DNA from 3 places in the Glutamicibacter sp. 363 genome. Region 1 is predicted to be linked to each of the others. Evidence: riboswitches for the same ligand, from Rfam matches in the RefSeq annotation. Region 1 holds a riboswitch; each other region holds the start of a gene.
What was found. Region 1 has a riboswitch for S-adenosylmethionine ahead of ACT3UA_RS04790 (O-acetylhomoserine aminocarboxypropyltransferase/cysteine synthase family protein). Riboswitches for the same ligand answer to the same signal wherever they lie in the genome.
Positions count from the first base shown of each region.

Region 1 (3,287 bases):
ACCTTGCTGGTCCGCTCGGCCAGGGGAGTGACGCTCACCGCCGAGGGAGCAGAATTCCTTGGTTATGCCCGGCAGGTTCTGGAGCAGGTGGAGCTGCTTGAGCATCGCTACCTCGGGCGTCCCTCGGTCCGTCGCCTGCTCGGCGTCTCCACGCAGCACTATTCCTTCTCGGTGGATGCGTTTGTCAGGATGGTTCAGGCCAGCGGGGCCGAGGAATATCAATTCTCGCTGCGCGAGACCCGCACCGAACAGATCATCGAGGACGTGCGCACCCTGCGCAGCGACATCGGCATCCTCTATCGCAACGACTTCAACCGGAAGGTCATCGACAAGCTGCTGCGCGAGTCCCGGCTCGTATTCCACCCCCTGTTCCTCGCCGATCCGCACATCTTCATTTCGCGCAGCAACCCGCTGGCCTCCCGGGCGCGGGTGACGCTCGAGGAACTCGAAGACCTGCCGCGCTTGACCTTCGACCAGGGTGCGAACAACTCGTTCTACTTCGCCGAGGAAGTGCTCTCCACCAGCTCCAGCAAGCGCGAAATCCAGGTTTCGGACCGCGCGACGATTTTCAACCTGATGATCGGCCTGGGCGGGTACACCATCTCCACGGGCATCATCAGCGACGAGCTGGACCCGTCCATCGTCGCCATCCCGCTGGATGTCGATGAGCGCATCGAGATCGGCTGGATCGACCATGCAGCGATTCCGCTGACCGAGCAAGCGCGGCGCTATCTGGACGAGGTGCGCTCGGTCGTCTCAAGCTTCGGAGTTGAGCTCCTGGACTGAATCCCCGGGCCCCAAGACGTAACACCGTGTCATTTGGCGGACCGCCGGCGACATAATAGTTGCGCAAAACCCTGGCTCTTCAAGGATTCTGGCGGTTGCCGCGCGTCACAAAGGGACTGCGGGCCGGGCCCCATTACGGGACTGGCGCGGGATGTGAAGCCAGGTGCCCCTGTATGAAGCGCGGGTGTGGGCGTCGTTTGCGCCGCCGGATGCCGATGTCCAACCATGGAAGAACAACAACCCATCAAGAGCGACCGAGAGATCTGGCTCGTAGACGTCGCAGCAACCATCGGGAAACCGAAAGGTGCTAATGCCAGGAACGATGGAGCAGTTCCGAACGTGCCATAAGGCGCCATGCTTCGTACCGTTGTGGCCTCAGGTCGGCCGAGGGGCGGTATGTCGCCGGGTGTTCGGTGCACTCTCTCGTGGATCAGAAACGAGAAGGAGCTATGAGCCAACGCCAAGGAACCGACGCGGTCCATGCAGGGTATCGTCCGAGCGGAGATTTCCGCCCGATGCTGCCGCCACTGCACAATTGCGCAGCGTACCAGTTCGAATCGCACGCAGAAGCGATCGAAAAATTCGCGTTGCGCCAGTCCGGCTTCACCTATTCACGCACCGGCAACCCCACCGTGGCCATCCTGGAACAGCGGGTGGCCGCCCTTGAAGGCGGAGCCCAAGCGGTAGCCACCGCCTCGGGGCAGTCGGCCGTTGCGCTCTCGCTGCTTGCCCTGACCCAGGGTCCTAAGCACATCGTGGTTTCCTCCTCGCTGTACGGCGGCACCGTGGACCTGTTCACCGACACCTTTTCCGACTTCGGCATCCGGGTCAGCTTTGTCGACCAGGCCGACCCCGCAGCTTGGGCCGGGGCCATCGAAGAAGACACCCGGGCGTTCTTCCTGGAGTCCGTCTCCAACCCGCTGTGCACCGTGGCGGACCTGCCCGCTATCTCGGCGATCGGGCACGAGCACAACATTCCGGTGGTCGTCGACAATACGCTGGCCACCCCGCTGAATATTCGCCCGCTGGATTTTGGCGCCGACATTGTGGTGCACTCGGCCACCAAGGGGCTAGCCGGACACGGCTCGGTGCTCGGCGGCGTGGTCGTGGACTCGGGGAAGTTCGATTTCTCGGATTCCACCCGCTGGCCGCAAATCGCCGCCCCGCGAGTGCGGCTGAACAATGCCTCGCTGCTTGAACGCCACGGATCGGCCGCCTACGCCATGCTGGTCCGCTCCAAATTCCTGCACGACCTGGGGCCGGCCTTGGCCCCGGCCAGCGCCCAAGGCATTCTGACCGGCATCGAAACCTTGCCGGTACGTGCCGCACACGTGCAGCGCAGCGTGAGCACCCTGATCCAGGAACTTGCAGATCACCCGGGCATTGCGGCCATCCACCACCCTTCGCTGCCGGCCCACCCGAGCCACGAGCTGGCCAAAAAGCTCACGCCCAAGGGCACCGGTTGCGTGCTGGCCATCGAACTGGCCCACCCCTCGCTGGTGTCCCCGGTGATCGACGGGCTGCAGCTGATTTCCCTGGCCGCAAATGTGGGCGATACCCGCACCATGGTCGCCCACCCGGCCACCATGACGCACTGCCGGCTCTCCGCGGAGCAACTTCTCGCCGCGGGCCTGAACACCTCCACCCTGCGCATTTCGGTGGGGCTTGAAGACCCCGCCGATCTGCTCGCCGACCTCACCCAAGCGCTGGACGGCGCACTAAACCGGGCCCTGGCCCCGCAAACCCAAGGAGCATCATGAGCGGCTTCAACACCCTCGCCGTACACGCCGGCCAGCATAAAGACCCGCACACCGGAGCCGTGGTCCCACCGATCTACCAAACCAGCACGTTCATCCAGGACGGAATCAACGTCTTGCGCTCCGGGCACGAATACTCCCGCGGCTCGAACCCGACCCGCGATGGCTTCGAAGCGCAGCTCACCGCCCTGGAAGGCGGAGCCGCGGGGTTCGCCTTCGCCTCGGGCATCGCCGCCGAAGACGCACTGCTGCGTGCGGTCCTCGAACCCGGCGATCACATCGTCCTTGGCGCCGACGGCTACGGCGGCACCAACCGGCTGATCTCCAAATTGCACAGCAAATGGGGCATCACCTCTTCTGCGGTGGATATCACCAACCTGGACTCGGTGCGCGCAGCGGTGCGCCCGAACACCGCGCTGCTTTGGGTGGAGACTCCCTCCAACCCGCTGCTGGGCATCGCCGATCTTGCCGGCTGGGCGGACATCGCCCGCGAGCACGGCGCCCTGCTGGTAGTGGACAACACCTTCGCCACTCCCTACCTGCAGCGGCCTTTGGACTTCGGGGCCCACGCGGTGGTCCACTCCACCACCAAGTACATCGGGGGACACTCGGATGTGCTCGGCGGCGCGGTGATCGTCGCCGATCACCTCTTCCGTGGCCAGGCGCTGGCCGAAGCCGTCGGCTTCCAGCAATTCGCCGGCGGCGCGGTGGCCGGCCCGCAGGATTCCTACCTGGCCGCACGCG
Region 1 is NZ_JBQSYR010000005.1:133,729-137,015, forward strand. It holds gene ACT3UA_RS04785 (LysR family transcriptional regulator) at 1-786, shown strand, start outside; SAM riboswitch class I at 1,025-1,115, shown strand; gene ACT3UA_RS04790 (O-acetylhomoserine aminocarboxypropyltransferase/cysteine synthase family protein) at 1,236-2,546, shown strand; gene ACT3UA_RS04795 (cystathionine gamma-synthase) at 2,543-3,287, shown strand, end outside.

Region 2 (3,287 bases), on a different contig from region 1:
GACCGCTGGCAGCCGCCGAGTCCATCGGCATCGCCGACAACCTCGGATTGATCATCGCCATCGGCCTGCCGGTGGCAGTGGTCTCGGCCATGGCCGGGCTGTTCTATGCCAGCCGCTTCAACAAGTCCACGTGGACTCCGCTGCCATCCGAGGATGAGAACGACATCTCCGAGCTCGATTACGAGCAGCTGCGTGCAAGCTTCGGCAAGCTGCCAAGCCCTGGCTTGGCCTTCCTGCCGATCCTCGTTCCGCTGGTCTTGATCTGCGCGGCATCGATTGCCAAGCTTCCATCGCATCCCTTCGGCGAAGGCGCCGCACTGGAAGCACTGTCCTTCATCGGCACCCCGGTGATCGCGCTGATCTTCGGTTTGCTCGCCGCGACCTTGCTGCTGAACGGCAATAAGAAGCTTGCCGACTTCAACGAGCAGATGCACGAAGCCGTGCGCACCGCGGCGCCCATCCTGCTGATTACCGGTGCCGGCGCAGCCTTTGGTGCTGTGCTGGCAGCCTCGGAGCTGACCACGATCCTCTCCGATTCGCTCAGCGGCTTGGGTCTCGGACTGGCTGTGCCATTCCTGATCGCCGCGGCATTGAAGTCGGCGCAGGGCTCATCCACCGTGTCGATGGTGACCACCTCGGCGCTGGTCGCCCCGATGCTCGGATCCCTCGGTCTGGACTCCGAACTGGGCATGGTGCTCAGTGTCCTGGCAGTTGGCGCCGGCGCGATGGTCGTCTCGCATGCCAACGATTCCTACTTCTGGGTGGTCTCCCAGCTCAGCCGCATCCCGGTGATCACGGCCTACAAGACCTTGAGCGTGGCCACCGCCATCCAGGGCACCGCCGCATTTGCTACCGTCTGGATCCTCGGGGCATTCCTGCTCTAGTAAATCCAAGAAGCCTGCATAAACCAATAACCGCGCCATCAGTGGATGGCGCGGTTATTGGTTTAACTGGCGGGATGGCCGCAATAGGCAAGGCTGCAACTTCGAGCACAGCCCAGCTTTCCCCATTGACTTGCTGGCAAGGATTACGGGCATGGGAACAATGACCGGCAATCCGGCCATCTGGGATGCCTGATCGCTGGATCCATGATCCACCCCCGCATTCGCTGACGCTTATCGCTGTCGGCTAATTGAGAAACCGAGATCCCCCTGACAGGTGCCCGGTCGATTGATGCTGGATCCGGATATCAAGCTCTCCGATCGCCGATGACGTAACCTCCAGAAGTATGACGGCGTCCCAGCGCCTTCGGGGCGGTCCAAGTCCGCCGGAAATCTCGCTTTGTGACGACTTCTGACCGACTATTCCGTCGGATGACGTGCTCCTTCCATCCGCTCATGCCGCGGTGTTTCACTCGAAGTACCAACCATCCAGAGCGGCTGAGAGACCTGGCTCGACGACGCCGCAGCAAGCCTGCATTCGGCAGCTAGTGCTAACGCCAGGTTCGATGGATCAGCAGAAAGCAACTTTCTGCTTCCTTCGGAGCAAGACTCTAAGGGAGAACGAAAATGACCGTACTGAGCACGCAACTGCCCCGCGTTCCCTACACCGGGAGCGCAGACGAGGCCGAGCTCGCCCACTGGCGCGAGATCGCCGGCCAGGTCGCGGCCACACTGGCCGCCGATGCGCTGGAGCGCGACCGCAAAAACGAGCAGCCCTTCGCCGAGGTGCAGCTGCTGCGCGAAGCCGGTCTGCTGAACCTGCTGGTTCCGGCCGAATTCGGGGGAGCCGGAGCGCATTGGGCCACCGCCTTTGAAACCATCCGCATCCTGGCCGCGGCCGACGGGTCCATCTCCCAGCTGCTGGCCTACCACTACATCAACCAGTCCGGCATCGCCTTCTACGCTCCGGCCGAAACCCAGGCCGAGTGGTGGCAGCGCACCGTGGCCGGCGGCTGGCTCTGGGGCGATTCGGTGAATCCGGTGGACCCGCAGCTGACGCTCACCGCGGAGGGCGATGGCTACCGCTTGAACGGAGCCAAGCGTTTCTCCACCGGCTCCGGAGTCGGCGAGGTGATCGTCGTGAACGCCGAAGTCGCCAGCGGAGCGCGCCACGGCGAAGTGCTGGCCTTTGTCCTCCCGCGCGACCGGGAAGGGCTGGAAATCGTTGATGACTGGGATTACCTGGGCCAGCGCTTGAGTGCCTCGAACTCGCTGAAGTACCACAACGTGCGCATCGAGGCCGCCGATCTGCTCGGGGCGGTAACCGACGAGCCGGTGTCCACCCTGCTCACCCCCGGGATCCAGCTGGCCTTCGCGAACTTCTACCTGGGCATTGCCGAGGGCGCGTTGGCCCGCGGCAAGCAGATCCTGCTGGGCCGCAAGAACGCCTGGTTCCTCTCGGCGGCGGTGACCTACTCGCAGGACGTCGTCTTCCAGCGCACCGTGGGCGAGCTGAAGGCGCGCACCGCCGCGGTGGCCGCCCTGACCGAGAAGCTCGGCCGCAAGTTCGATGCGCTGCTGGCCAAGGCCGGGAATGTCACCCAGCCTGAACGCGCAGCGCTGGCGGTGGAAATCGCCGAAGCCAAGGTGGTCTCCACCGAGATCGGCGTGGAGGTCGCCAACCGCATCTTCGAGGTCACCGGTTCCTCCTCGACGCACAATGATGTGGGCCTGGATCTGTTCTGGCGCAATGTGCGCACCCACTCGCTGCATGACCCGGTGGACTACAAGAAGATCGAGGTCGGCGCGTACTTCCTGCGCGGGGAAACCCAGCCGCTCTCGCTCTACACCTAAACCTCACCCCCACCCACGGATTGGACCGAACTGATGACTGCACTTGCCATCTCGCGCAATCGCCTTGCCCAACTCAAGGAACGCTTCGCCCCGCACTTTGCAAAGATCGCCGACGGCGCCGCCGAACGCGACCGGAGCGGAGAACTGCCGCACCAGCAGGTGGCCGAGCTGGCCGCCGCTGGCTTCGGCGCATTGCGCGTCCCGATCTCCCACGGCGGGGCAGGGGCCACCCTGGCCGAGCTCTTCGAATTGCTCGTGGAGTTGGCCGCCGCGGACTCCAGCATCGCTCAGGCCTTGCGCGCGCACTTCGCCTTCGTCGAGGACCGCCTGGTCGCCGCTCCGGGGCCGGGCCGCGACAAATGGCTGGCCCGCTTCGCCGCGGGGGAGCTGGTGGGGAACTCCTGGACCGAGATCGGCACCGTGAAGGTCGGCGAGGTGATCACCAAGGTCACCCCGGATGGCGCAGGAGGGTTCCTGGTCAACGGCACCAAGTACTACTCCACTGGCTCGATCTTCGCCGACTGGCTGGATACCTACGCCGAACGCACCGAT
Region 2 is NZ_JBQSYR010000043.1:9,747-13,033, reverse strand. It holds gene ACT3UA_RS17825 (GntP family permease) at 1-884, shown strand, start outside; SAM riboswitch class I at 1,364-1,454, shown strand; gene ACT3UA_RS17820 (acyl-CoA dehydrogenase family protein) at 1,509-2,735, shown strand; gene ACT3UA_RS17815 (acyl-CoA dehydrogenase family protein) at 2,769-3,287, shown strand, end outside.
Region 2: it holds a riboswitch for S-adenosylmethionine, as region 1 does, so the genes downstream of both, ACT3UA_RS17820 (acyl-CoA dehydrogenase family protein) here and ACT3UA_RS04790 (O-acetylhomoserine aminocarboxypropyltransferase/cysteine synthase family protein) in region 1, are expected to answer to the same signal.

Region 3 (3,287 bases), on a different contig from region 1:
CTAAAAATCAGTGTTCGAAGAGTGTTGCCTAGCTGCCGGAGAACCGGTTTGCTCCGGTTACCGTGCCGGTGACGGACAGCCGTTGGGGCTGCACGCCGTTGATCTCGTAGTCCCCCACGATGCGCGCCTTGTAGATCGCCGGATTGTGCGTCGCGATGGTGCGGGCGTTGCGCCAGTGGCGGTCCATATTGCAGCTATTGCGGGTGGAGGATGCACCCAGCGCGTCGAAGAGCTTGCTGGTCGCACCGATGACCAGCGGCTGCACGATCGTCTGGGCGCGGTTGGCCGCCAGTTCGCACACGGCAAAGCGCTCCTCGGCATTCAGGTTCGCATCTGCCATGGCTGATTCGACCTCCAGCACCGCGCCCATGACCACGGACTCCGCGGCGAAGATTTCGGCGGAGACCTCGCCGACGAGCTGCAATACCTGCGGTTCGCGGTGCACCGGAACTCCGGTGCCGGTGCTGAAACTGCGGGTACGCGCCTGCACCGAGGAGCGCAGGTCGTTCAGTGCCGCGCGTCCGATTCCGGCCTGTACCGCCATGAGCACGAGTTGGAAGATCGCGGCTTCCGGATCCGTGGGGTCCTCCGGCATGAAGGTGTCCACCGGAACTTCGTGGAATTCGGTGCTGCCGGTACCGGTGAGCTGTTGGCCGAAACCGTCCCAGTCATCGAGGATTTTCACGCCGCTGTGCTGGGTGGAAACTACCGCGATCTGGCGCCCTGGGAGTTGCGGGTGCGCCACCGCTACGGTGGTCCAGTCGGCGAAGATGGTGCCGGTGCAATAGAACTTCCGCCCGTTGACCAGCCAGCGCGACCCCTCCTCGGTGACCTTGGTGTTGAGCAACCCGAGGGCGTTGCCGCCTTCCTCGGTGTAGGCGTTGCCCACGATCTGCCCGGAGCTGATCCGGGCAACCCATTTGCTGCGGAGCTGCGCATCTTCCAGGCGCACCGCGTTTTCCACGAAGGCAATATGCGCGCGCCATAGCTGGGCCACATGCGAGTCCGCCTCGGCTAATTCGATGAGCAGCCGGAAGACATCGCTCAAGCGTGCCCCGTGGCCGCCGTCGGCGACCGGCAGGCGCAGCGCACCGAAGCGCTCGCGGTTCAGCAAGCCAACCTGTTCAAATGGCAGGATCCGCTGCCGGTCGCGTTCTCTTGCACCCGAGGCGATCTGCGCGAATACCGGACGGAAAATGCCGGCAAGCCGTTCATACTGCTCGTCAGCGCCGGGGCCCGGGGTGATCTTCAGCAGCTGCCGGGTAGGAAGTTCTTGTGGAAGGTCGTCAAGCCCCACCGCGCTACCCGCAATAGACGGGTCGCTGAGCGCATTAAAGTCGCCAGCGGGATCGCCAAATGACATCGGAAGTCCTCAATTCTTTCCATCGGTCCTGGCTGTAGCACCGTCCCGCGCCAATATTTGGTGGGTGGTTGCTGCGACGTCGACGAGCCAGATCTCTCGGTCGCTCTGGATGGTTCGTAATCATTTGTAGCCTGAGGTTTACATCGCCATCAACCCGGTTAGTCACATTTCGTCGTGTGCGGATGGAGATTGAAATGCATCAAGGACAGCACTTGCCTAGCGAGGTCGAACGCAATACCTAGCGTTTAGCGATTTTTCGGCCAAATACGCGATTGATGAAATAAAAATCGAAACATCACGATGATGTGACGCATCTATCGAATATTTTTCATGTTACGAAAGATTTGCATTGAAATCGTTCGAAGGCCTGTAATAGTCGTGTAACCATCCCGAGCGGCTAAGAGATCTGGCTCTGTGACGCCGCAGCAACCACCACACACGGTTAATAAACCAAACGGTGTCCGGTGCTACCGCCAGGAACGATGGAGATGAAAATGACTACAGCCTTTGCCTTGCCCGAGACCGTCCAAAGCGCAACGGCGCTCGACGTGGAGTTCCTCGAGCTATCGCGTACTTTCACCGCCAAGAAGGAAAGCAACACGGTGCTTCGCGACGTGAATCTGCGCCTCGAAGCGGGCCAGATTGTTGCAATTCTCGGCGCAAGCGGTTGCGGCAAATCCACTCTCTTGCGGGCGGCCTCCGGCCTGGACCGCCCCTCCACCGGGTCGGTGGTCATCGGAAGCCGCGCCGTGACGGGGATAGATGAGCGGTGCGCCGTTGCATTCCAGGAACCACGGCTATTGCCTTGGCGCTCGGTCCGAGACAACGTGTCCATCGGCCTTGCGCCGGGAACCGACAAGCAATCCGGGCGCCAGCTGATCGCCGAGCTGCTGGAGCTGACCGGCTTGAGCCACGCAGCAGATCTGCGCCCACGTGAAATTTCCGGGGGCATGGCTCAGCGGGTTTCGCTTGCTCGCGCGTTGGCCCGGCGCCCGGGCGTCCTGCTTCTCGACGAACCCTTTGGTGCGCTCGATGCGCTGACCCGAATGAAAATGCAGGATCTGCTGCTGGCCATCCATAAGTCTTTCCCGACTACCGTGCTGCTGGTGACCCACGACGTCGATGAGGCGCTGACTCTCGCCGACCGCATCGTCGTGCTGGGCCGACCCGAGGGCCAGGCCTCGGCGACTGTGATCGAGGATCGAGTCCTGTCCGCGGCGCACCCGCGCAGCCATACGAGCAGCGAATTCGTCGCCCACCGCACAGCGCTGCTGAGCCTGCTCGGCGTTGATCCGACGAACCACTAGCACTTTCTACCGCACTCATTTGGTCCCGCGGGCCTTCCCTTCGCACAAATCAAGGATTTTCCATGCTCTCGAATCGTTTTTCCCGTCGCGCCGCACTATCCGTAGCAACGCTTGGCATTTCGGCCCTGGTGCTGACCGGATGCGCGGGCGAGAACGCCGCAGCCGACGGCCAGACGCTGTCCATCGACTTCGCCACCTACAATCCGCTGAGCCTGGTCCTGAAAGAAAAGGGGTGGCTGGACGCCGCCGCTAAGGAACAAGGGGTCAGCGTCGAATGGATCCAGTCGGCCGGCTCGAACAAGGCCAACGAGGCGCTGCGCGCCGATGCCGTGGATGTGGGATCCACCGCCGGTTCGGCAGCACTGCTGGCCCGCTCCAACGGCTCACCTATCAAGACCATCTCGCTGTATTCGCAGCCCGAATGGTCCGCCCTAGTGGTGAACGAGGACTCGGATATCAAGTCGGTCAAGGACCTTGAGGGCAAACAGGTCGCGGCCACCAAGGGCACCGACCCCTACTTCTTCTTGCTGCAATCCTTGGCCGAAGCCGGTCTGAGCGATTCGGACATCACCTTGCAGAACGTGCAGCACGCCGATGGGCGCACCGCGCTGGTCAAC
Region 3 is NZ_JBQSYR010000026.1:29,966-33,252, reverse strand. It holds gene ACT3UA_RS15030 (acyl-CoA dehydrogenase) at 29-1,363, opposite strand; SAM riboswitch class I at 1,380-1,479, opposite strand; SAM riboswitch class I at 1,745-1,852, shown strand; gene ACT3UA_RS15025 (ABC transporter ATP-binding protein) at 1,858-2,670, shown strand; gene ACT3UA_RS15020 (aliphatic sulfonate ABC transporter substrate-binding protein) at 2,733-3,287, shown strand, end outside.
Region 3: it holds a riboswitch for S-adenosylmethionine, as region 1 does, so the genes downstream of both, ACT3UA_RS15025 (ABC transporter ATP-binding protein) here and ACT3UA_RS04790 (O-acetylhomoserine aminocarboxypropyltransferase/cysteine synthase family protein) in region 1, are expected to answer to the same signal.